DNA from 3 places in the Caballeronia sp. LZ062 genome. Region 2 is predicted to be linked to each of the others. Evidence: predicted binding sites of a transcription regulator. Region 2 holds the regulator's gene; each other region holds the start of a gene.

Region 1 (3,272 bases), 290 kb from region 2:
GCTCAGCTACGGACCCGCGTTCGTAAAACCGCAGATGGACTACGCGCGACTCGTCGGCGAAGAGCGCGGTGCGCAGCTCGCGCCGCTGACGCGTCAGGTGCTCGGCTTCAATTCCCGGGTACCGGTGAGCTTGTCGGAATGGTATCGACCCCGTACTGAAAGACTCTATCTGCCCGACCAAGGCTAACCCGGCCAAGACCCAACCAGACATACAAGGCAAGCGATGCGTGACTACAATGCCGAGGCCCAGTCGCGGCCCGACAAGCGATACGACTACAACTTCGACGAGATCGTGCGCGACTACATGATGAAGCGGTTCGCGCCGCATTTCGAACCCGGTCCCGCGCTGGAACTCGGTTGCCATGAAGGCCGCTCGACGACCCTGCTCGCGCAACACTTCCCGGACCTCACGGTCATCGAAGCGTCCTCCGATGCCATCGCCATCGCGCAGCGCAATTCACCGGATCACGTGCGCTTCGTCAACGCGACGTTCGAAGTGGCCGAGCTGGACCGCAAGTATCGCTCGATCTTCCTGATCAACACGCTGGAACATCTGGAAGAAACGGGACCCGTGCTGCGCAACATTCACGACTGGCTCGCGCCCGACGGACGCTTCTACGTCCTCGTCCCAAACGCCGACGCGCCCTCGCGGCAGATTGCCGTGCGCATGGGACTCATCGCATCGAACAACGCGGTCACGCCCGGCGAATGGGCGCACGGGCATCGCCGGACGTATTCGTTCGATACGCTCGAAGCCGACGTGCGCGCCGCCGGTTTCAAGGTCGAACAGCGCGGCGGCCTCATGTTCAAGGCGCTCGCGAATTTCCAGTTCGATCGCGCGCTCGAAGCGGGCATCATCGACAGTAAATATCTCGACGGCATTTACGACCTCGGCATGATCTATCCGCAAATGTGCGCGAGCATTTACCTCATCTGCGGCAAATGAAAGTCGCGATCATGCAGCCTTACTTTCTGCCCTATATCGGCTACTTTCAGCTGATCGGGGCAGTCGACGTGTTCGTCGTCTACGACAACATCAAATACACGAAGAAAGGCTGGTTCAACCGGAATCGCTTCCTGCAAAACGGCGGCGATGCGTATTTCAGCATTCCGCTCGTCGCCGATTCCGATTCGCTCGATGTCGTCGCGCGCTCGATCGCCCCTTCTTTCGACCGGCAAAAGCTGCTCAATCAGATACAGGGCGCATATCGGCGCGCGCCGCATTTCGCGCAAGGGTTCGAATTGTTGCGCGAATGCGTCGAGCAGGAAGAGCGCAATCTTTTCCATTTCCTGCATCACTCGATTCGCGCGACGAACAAAAGGCTTTCGCTCGACACGCGGATCGTCGTTTCGTCGACATTGCCGATCGACCATTCGCTTCGCGCGCAGGACAAGGTGCTGGCGATATGCGGCGCACTCGGCGCGACGACGTACATCAACGCAATCGGCGGCACCGCGCTTTATTCGGCGCCGGATTTCGCCGAACGCGGAATCGAGCTGCGTTTTTTACAGCCGCGCGCGCTCGAATACCGGCAGTTCGGCGAGCCGTTCGTGCCCTGGCTTTCCATTCTCGACCTTTTGATGTTCAACCCGGCTGACGAAGTTGAGGCCATGTTGGGCGAATTCGATCTCGTTTGAGCGACGCGACACGGGCGCCAACCCGGCGCGCGACCGCGCAGCAGGGCGGCGCAAACCGCGCAAAGCATCGTCCAAAAAATTTCTGAATTGCCTCAACGTCGAGCCTAAAGTTTTCTTCGAACGCCGCCGAAAACCTAAACAAGCGGCCAAGCAACTAGCCGCCCCGACCAAAAACGGCGTTGTTTGAGATACAGCGCCAGACCCTTGGAGATTGAAAATGATCGGTATCAACAGCAACATCAACTCGCTGGTTGCCCAGCAAAACCTGAACGGCACGCAAAGCGCACTGTCGTCGGCCATCACGCGTCTTTCGTCGGGCAAGCGCATCAACAGCGCAGCAGACGACGCAGCCGGCCAGGCAATCGCTTCGCGCATGACCTCGCAGATCAACGGCCTGAACCAAGGCGTGTCGAATGCGAACGACGGCGTGTCGATGACGCAAACGGCATCGAGCGGTCTTAGCCAGATCACCGACAACCTCCAGCGTATTCGCCAGCTGGCTGTTCAGTCGGCAACCGGCTCGCTGTCGCCGAGCGACCAGACCGCGCTGCAAAAGGAAGTCGCCCAGCGTATCGCTGAAGTGAACCGCATTGCATCGCAGACGACTTACAACGGCACGAACGTGCTGGACGGTTCGGCAGGCGTGGTGAGCTTCCAGGTTGGCGCGAACGTCGGCCAGACGATCTCGGTCGACCTGAGCCAGAACGTGTCGTCGGCCAAGATCGGCGGCGGTTTCGCGCAGTCGGGCACGGCCATCGGTTCGATCACGGGCCTGAGCCTCGACGCATCGGGCGCAGCAACGACCGGCACGGCAGCAATCACGACGATCAACGTTCTCGCGGACGGCAAGGGCGGCTTCACGTACACGGACCAGAACAACCAGGCGATCACGTCCGGCGTGGCAACCGCCTCCGAACTCTCCGTGACGGCTGCTTCGGGCACGACCCCGGGTTCGATCGCGTTCAAGACGCCGACGGCTGCAACCAGCGCGCAGACCACGCAACTTGCGTCGCTCAACTCGAACAACAACCCGCCGCTCGTTTCCGCCATCGACATCAGCACGACCAACGGCGCGAACGGTGCAATCGAAGCGATCGACAACGCGCTGAACTCGGTCAACGCCATTCAGGCAAACCTGGGCGCCGCGCAAAACCGCTTCACGTCGATTGCCGCCACGCAGACGCAACAAGCGACGAACCTGTCGTCGGCACAATCGCAGGTCACCGACGCGAACTTCGCGCAGGAAACCGCGAACCTGTCGAAGGCTCAAGTGCTGCAACAAGCTGGTATCTCGGTGCTGGCTCAAGCCAACTCGATGCCGCAGCAGGTTCTGAAGCTCCTCGGCTAAGCATTTCGCCGACGCTGTAAGGCGCGCATTCGCTGTCCAATGCGCGCCGCTGTAGAAATAGCCGCAACAAGAAGCACCGCAGTCAGCGCCCGGGGAGCTCGTCTCCCTGTGCGCATTTCCGGGAGATGACGACTCCCGCCCAATTCGAACGATCGCGAACACGTAAGCACCGGAGTACACATGACCACCGTAGCCACGACAACGGGTTCCACTGTCGATCCGACGAGCGCCGTCCAGCAGGCGGCGCAGTCCATCATCAGCGGCTCCACGAACTCGACGATGGATG
Region 2 (3,272 bases):
GCGACACGCTCAACGAAGTGGTGCAGGCCTACAAGAGCGCGGCCGATCAGCCGCCGCTCGCGGGCTGCATCCTGACCAAGCTCGACGAAGCAACGAATCTCGGCGGCGTGCTCGATACCGTCATCCGCTACAAGCTGCCGGTGCATTACGTGTCGACCGGGCAGAAGGTGCCGGAGAACCTGTACGTCGCGACAAAGCGTTTTCTGATCAAAAGCGCGTTCTGCATTCCGCGCGAGGGCTCGCCGTTCGTGCCGCAGGACGACGAAGTGCCGGCACTGCTGTCCGCTCTGTCCGCGCGCGCCACCACCGAACTGCATGAGGTCCGCTTTGGATAAGTTCGTGCTCGACCAGGCTGAAGGCCTGAGAAGGCTGCTCACGCGTGGCGGTTCGCGCGTGGTGGCGGTGGCGGGTGGACCGGCGGGCATCGGCTGTACGTCGGCGGTCGTGAATCTGGGCGCGGCGCTGTCCGTGCATGGCAAGGACGTGCTCGTGATCGACGAGCGCCAGAACGCGGGATCGGTGACGCGCATGACTGGGATGTCCGGCGCGGGCGCGCTCGCCGCGGTCATGTCGGGCCGCGAGGCGCTGCAAGACGCCGTGACGCGCACGCCGTTCGGCTTCTCGCTGATCGCCGCGCCGCGCGACGAACGCATCAGCCACGACGTTGCGCAGTGCCGAGCGCTGCTCGACGGACCGGCGGACATCGTGCTGATCGACGCGCAACTCGATCGATACGGCGCGCTCTCGTCGCTCGCGGCGCAGGCGCATGACTTTCTCATCGTGACGCGGGTGGCCGCGTCCGCGATCACCGAGGCGTATGCGTGCATCAAGCGTCTGCACTACGCCCATGCGATCGGCCAGTTCCGCGTGCTCGTCAATCACGTGCAGAACCCGGCTGACGCGGCGGTCGCGTTCGACAACCTGTCGGGCGTCGCGAGCCGGTATCTGGCCGTGTCGCTCGTGCAGGCAGGGTATGTGTCCGAGGATGCGCGCGTCACTCGGGCGAAGGAGCTCTCGCGCTGTGCGGTGGAAGCGTTCCCGGCGACAGCCGCGGCGCGCGACTACCGGCAGATTGCGGCGGAGCTTCTGCATTGGCCGATGCGTCCCGCGCCGTCTGAGCGCGAGACGCAGGTCCGGAATGACGCGCGGTTTTCGGTTGGCGAGGCTGACAAGGGCGGACGGGACACGGGGCGCATGGCGTCGATGTTTTCCAGTCATGCATTGACCAGTACGGCGTCGATGTGATCAAGATTAAGGTGACTCAGATGTACAACGCCCAAGGCAAACTCTCACAGTCGGACGTTCTGACGAAATATGCGCCGCTCGTTCGACGGCTGGGACTTCAGCTCGTCGCCAAGATGCCGGCGAGCGTCGACCTCGACGACCTGATTCAGGCCGGCATGATCGGCCTTCTGGATGCGGCGAGCCGCTACAAGGAAGATCAGGGTGCGCAATTCGAAACCTACGCGAGCCAGCGCATTCGCGGCGCGATGCTCGACGAACTGCGCGCCAACGACTGGCTGCCGCGCAGCATGCGCAAGACGTCGCGCGAAGTGGAATCGGCGGTGCACAAGGTCGAGCAGAACCTCGGCCGCGCCGCGAGCGAGACCGAGATTGCCGAGCACATGAAGCTGCCGCTCGACGAGTATCAGTCGATGCTGCAAGACCTGCACGGCAGCCAGCTGATCTATTACGAAGACTTCGACCGCTCCGCCGACGACGAGCCGTTCCTCGACCGCTATTGCGTCGACCGTTCGGACCCGCTGTCCGCGCTGCTCGACGACAGCCTGCGCGGCGCGTTGATCGAAGCCATCGACAAGCTGCCGGAACGCGAGAAGCTCCTGATGAGCCTCTACTACGAACGCGGCCTGAACCTGCGCGAAATCGGCGCGGTGATGGAAGTGAGCGAATCGCGCGTGTGTCAGCTGCATAGCCAGGCGGTCGCGCGTCTGCGCGCCAAGCTGCGCGAGCAGTCGTGGACGAGCGTCGAGGCGTGACGCGCTAGCCGGCCTCGAAGTCTCGCGCTTCGGCGAACACCGTTTTGCCGATGCCGAGGCTTTTCGCGCGATACATGGCGCGGTCGGCGGCGCGCAGCACGGCGTGGATGTCGGCGGGACGCGTTAGCCGGCCTCGAAGTCTCGCGCTTCGGCGAACACCGTTTTGCCGATGCCGAGGCTTTTCGCGCGATACATGGCGCGGTCGGCGGCGCGCAGCACGGCGTGGATGTCGGCGTGACGCGCTAGCCGGCCTCGAAGTCTCGCGCTTCGGCAAACACTGTTTTGCCGATGCCGAGGCTTTTCGCGCGATACATGGCGCGGTCGGCGGCGCGCAGCACGGCGTGGATGTCGGCGTGACGCGCGTCGGCGGTGCTCGACAGCATGCACGCGCCGATGCTCGCGGAGACCGAGACGGCCCGCCCTTCCACCGACGTGATGGACGCGAGCGCGGCGTGAATGCCTTCGGTGATGGCGAGCACGGCGGAGCGGTTCTGCGCATGATGCGCGAGCACCACGAACTCGTCGCCGCCGAGGCGCGCCACGGTGTCGCTATTGGGCATGCGGCGGGCGAGCACGTCGGCGAACTGCTGCAACAGCAAGTCGCCAATGGCGTGGCCGTAGGTATCGTTGACTTCCTTGAAGCCGTCGAGGTCGATCAGAAGCAGCGCGGTGTCCTGCGCTGCGGCCTCCATCGTGCGATTGACGATGTGTTCGAGCGCGTAGCGGTTGGCGAGGCCGGTGAGCGGATCGGTCGATGCCTGGCGCGCGAGATGGCGATTGGCATTGCCGAGACGATCGACGAGCACGGTCAGGTACACCGATGCCGCCAGCACGCTCAGCGCGAGCCCGAGCGCAGCGGACAGGTTCGCGTTCCACCACGGTTGCCACAGCGCGAGTGCGGCGATCACGGAGATGGCCGTCGCGCTCGAGACGGCGAGCGTGCGCTTGCCGTAGCGGCAGCCGGAGCCGATCAAAAACCAGAACACCACCCACAGGAGCGGCAGCGCGCTGTCGCCGCCAGCGGCGAGCGCCGCGCCGACGAGCGCCTGATCGGCGATCGTCGTGATCATGAGCCGCTTCGTCGATGGCGACGCCATGCGGCTGACGATGAGCAGCGTGACCGCACCGTACAACACATAGAGCCCGACGATTTGCGCAACCAGCGACGCATCGCGCGACGGAAAGCGCCACGCATAGCAAGCGTAGGCGAGGAGAACGACGGCGCCCAGCACGACGCGCAGCGTGGCTTGTTCGCGTTCGGGATGCCGAAGCGCC
Region 3 (3,272 bases), 2.1 Mb from region 2:
ATTGCCGGGCGTTTGCTCGATAGCGTCGCGCAGGCCGAACGCGCGCCGAATGCGCTCGCGGCGTTCGGCGCACCCGCGCGCGCGAGCGAAGACTGGCCGCGCTTCGTCGCGCTCATGGGCAAGCTGTGCGGCCGCGAATCGCCGTGGCCCGCCGAATTCGAGATGATCCGCCGCTGGTACGAGCCGCACCTCGAGCGCAATCACGAAGACGCGGCAATCCGCATCGGCGATGTGTTGCAGATGGAAAGCATCGCGTCGACGTACCCGACGCGCGAGCGTTTCCTGACCGAACTCACGCTGGACCCGCCCGACGCGACGAGCGACGAATCGGGCGTGCCGCTCATCGACGAGGATTATCTGATTCTTTCGACCATCCACTCGGCGAAGGGGCAGGAGTGGCGCAACGTGTTCGTGCTGAACGGCGTGGACGGCTGCATTCCGTCCGACATGGGCACGGGCAGCGACGAGGAAATCGACGAAGAGCGCCGCCTGCTGTATGTGGCGATGACGCGCGCGAAGGAAGACCTGCACATCGTCACGCCGCAGCGGTTTTATGTGCACAACCAGACGAATCTCGGCGACCGCCACGTGTGGGCGCAGCGCACACGGTTCATTCCGCCGCATCTGATGCAGCACTTCGAGGCAGGCGCGTGGCCGCCGGTGCCGGTCGCCGCACCGCCGACCGCTGCGGGGCTTGCTGCGGCGGCGAAAGCGAAGATCGATATCGCCGCGCGTCTGAAGGGAATGTGGGAGTAGGGTGGCGGCGCTTCAGCGCGAGGCGCGCGAAGCGCGCGGTGTGCGCGGCGCGCTGCCGAAGATGCTGCGCAGCCACGCCGCAAAGCGCGTGAAGCCGTCGTACGGTTCGTCGATGAAAAGCTCCGGCCGCAGCGAGCGCAGATATTCGAGCAGTTGCTGTGCTTCCTGCTTCTGAATCGATCCGTAGAAGATGCCGAGCCGCAGCAGCGCCCGCAGTTCGCCGAGCTTTTCGCGCGCAGCCGAGCCGACGTTCGTTTCGACTGCGATCTTTGCTTCGAATACGCGCTGGCGCAGTGAATCGGCAACACGCCAGGCGGGCGTCTGCATTTTCTGTTCGACTTCGCGGATATCCATCGCCGCGGACTTGATCTGCGAGGCGAGCACGTCTACCTGCGATGCATCGCCGTTGGCTTCCGTGACGATGGCCGTCGCCCACTCGCGCGAAGCCTTCACCAGATCTTCGGCGCTCCAGTCCGAGCGGATCGCGAACGCGAAACCGTGCTCGGCCGCCTGCCGGATCAGAATTTCGACGACGTCCGGGAACTCCTTGTCGAGCGCGCGCTTGGCCCACGCATACTGGCCGTGCGTGAGCATGCGCTGCACGGCCTGCTCGGTGAGGGGCGTGTCGTTGTCGAGCAGCTTCGCGCGCAGATAGTCCTCGAACGACGGCGTGATGAACTGCGGGTCGAGCTTGAGCGACAGACGCAGGAACGCCTCGAAGTCGCGATTCAGCGACGCGATGGTCTCGTCGCGCAACGAAAGGGTGATTTGACGCATGTCGGTTTCCGGTTCCGCGCTCGGCTGGCCCGAGGGCGGGAAGTGCTGTCGGCCCGCCGCGCGGGCGGAGTCCATTCGTTTCAGATAACGGCGGGCCGGCCGGAAACTTGAGGGCTCTTGAAAGGCGCCTCGGTTTGGCGTTTAGCGCAGCACGACGAGCTGCCAGACGAAGAACACGCCGAGCGACACGGCGATCGTCAGCAGCGCGCGGCGCGTGAGCGCGCATACGACGATGGCGACCGCCGCCGCGACGAGTTGCGGATTGCGCCACGTCAGTTCGGCGCCGTTGCCGTGCGGCGAAACGGTCATCGGCACGATGATGGCGGTGAGCACCGTCACCGGCACGAAGCCGAGCGCCGTGCGCACGACGGGTGCGAACGACAGCCGTTCGCCGAGCACGAACACGGCCGCCCGAATCAGGTAGGTGACGAGCGCCATGCCGACGATCAGGACCACGTAGTTCATTGCGCGCGCTCCTTCGCGTCTTTCATGCGCGGTTTGGGTTCGATGACCGTCAACAGCAAGCCGACGCCGACGCCCGCGAGCACCGCCGCGAGCAGCCCGAGCTTATACGGCCAGCCTTGCCACGCGAACGACAGCACACCCGAGGCCAGCGCCGCCGCGACGAAGCGCAGCGCCACGAGTTGCGGCACGATGATCGCGATGAATGTGGCGACCATCGCGAAATCGAGGCCGAGCGATTTCAGGCCCGGAAACGCGGCGCCGAAGAAAAGCCCGATGAGCGTCCATGCTTGCCAGTTGACATACATCGCGAGGCCGGAACCGAGGAAGTAGTGCGGTCCCGTCTCGCCCGGCGCGCGCGCCCGATAGTGCGTGTAGGCGACGGCGAACACTTCGTCGGTCAGAAGCCCCGCCAGCGCCCAGCGCCAGCGCGCGGGCAGATGCGCGACGTAGGGCGCGAGCGTCGCCGAATAGAGCACATGGCGCAGATTGACGACGAAGGTCGTCGCCCAGATGACGGCAAAGCTCGCGTGTCCCGCGATCATGCCGACCGCAATGAACTGCGCCGAGCCGGCGAAGACCACGAGCGACATCAGCTGGCCGTGCCAGAGCGCGAGCGGACTGGCCGTGACGAGCGTGCCGAAGATCACGCCGAAGGGCGCGGCGCCGATCATCATCGGAATGGTGTCGCGTGCGCCGGCGGCGAGTTCCCGCCAGGCGTTGCCGGATGGTGCGTTCAAGATCGTCCTCCTGATGCGTGGAGGATAAGACGGCGTGCGTGCGAAGGCTTGTACGTTCTTGCGGTGGCGCCCCGCCGATCACCGCCAGCGCCCCGGCGCGACCCCGAACGCCCGCTTGAAATGCCGCGTGAAGTGGCTCTGATCGGTGAACCCGCTGGCCGCCGCGACATGCGCGACGGACGCCCCCGCGCGCAACGCAGGCAGCGCCCGCGCAATCCGCAACTGATTACGCCACGCATGCGGCGCGAGACCGGTTTCCCGCGTGAAAAGCCGCGCCGCGTGAAAGGTCGAGAGGCCGACCGTGCGCGCCAGTTCGGCGAGCGTGACGGGTTCGAGCAGATCGTCGGCGAGGCGGGATTTCATCGTGGCGACGCGGACGGCATCGGCGGCGGGCGGCGCGCACGACGGGCGTTCCCGCGCATGCCTTGCGAGCAGCGTCATGACGGCATCGACGAGCGCCGTTTCGGCGGCGAGCGGATCGGCGCGCGCGGCATCGCTCGTCAGGCTTTCCAGCGCCCGATGCGCGCGCAAGAGCCG

Evidence for each region. The regulator FliA, encoded in region 2, starts transcription of late flagellar genes. The targets are predictions, from matches to a motif close to CTAAAGTTTNNNNNNNNNNNGCCGNTA.
Region 1: P9239_RS17260 (flagellin) is a predicted target of FliA. The motif match lies at 1,744-1,770, and genes of this name have one in related genera.
Region 3: P9239_RS08635 (DUF4088 family protein) is a predicted target of FliA. The motif match lies at 1,619-1,645, and genes of this name have one in related genera.

Annotation. Positions count from the first base shown of each region.
Region 1 covers NZ_JARTWB010000002.1:2,395,356-2,398,627, forward strand. Annotated here, with positions in the region: gene P9239_RS17245 (phytanoyl-CoA dioxygenase family protein) at 1-187, shown strand, start outside; gene P9239_RS17250 (class I SAM-dependent methyltransferase) at 224-946, shown strand; gene P9239_RS17255 (WbqC family protein) at 943-1,638, shown strand; gene P9239_RS17260 (flagellin) at 1,856-2,986, shown strand; gene fliD (flagellar filament capping protein FliD) at 3,167-3,272, shown strand, end outside.
Region 2 covers NZ_JARTWB010000002.1:2,680,553-2,683,824, forward strand. Annotated here, with positions in the region: gene flhF (flagellar biosynthesis protein FlhF) at 1-335, shown strand, start outside; gene P9239_RS18555 (MinD/ParA family protein) at 328-1,245, shown strand; gene P9239_RS18560 (RNA polymerase sigma factor FliA) at 1,266-1,997, shown strand; gene P9239_RS18565 (GGDEF domain-containing protein) at 2,240-3,272, opposite strand, start outside.
Region 3 covers NZ_JARTWB010000002.1:560,763-564,034, forward strand. Annotated here, with positions in the region: gene P9239_RS08630 (ATP-dependent helicase) at 1-756, shown strand, start outside; gene P9239_RS08635 (DUF4088 family protein) at 769-1,533, opposite strand; gene P9239_RS08640 (AzlD domain-containing protein) at 1,675-1,998, opposite strand; gene P9239_RS08645 (AzlC family ABC transporter permease) at 1,995-2,672, opposite strand; gene P9239_RS08650 (AraC family transcriptional regulator) at 2,814-3,272, opposite strand, start outside.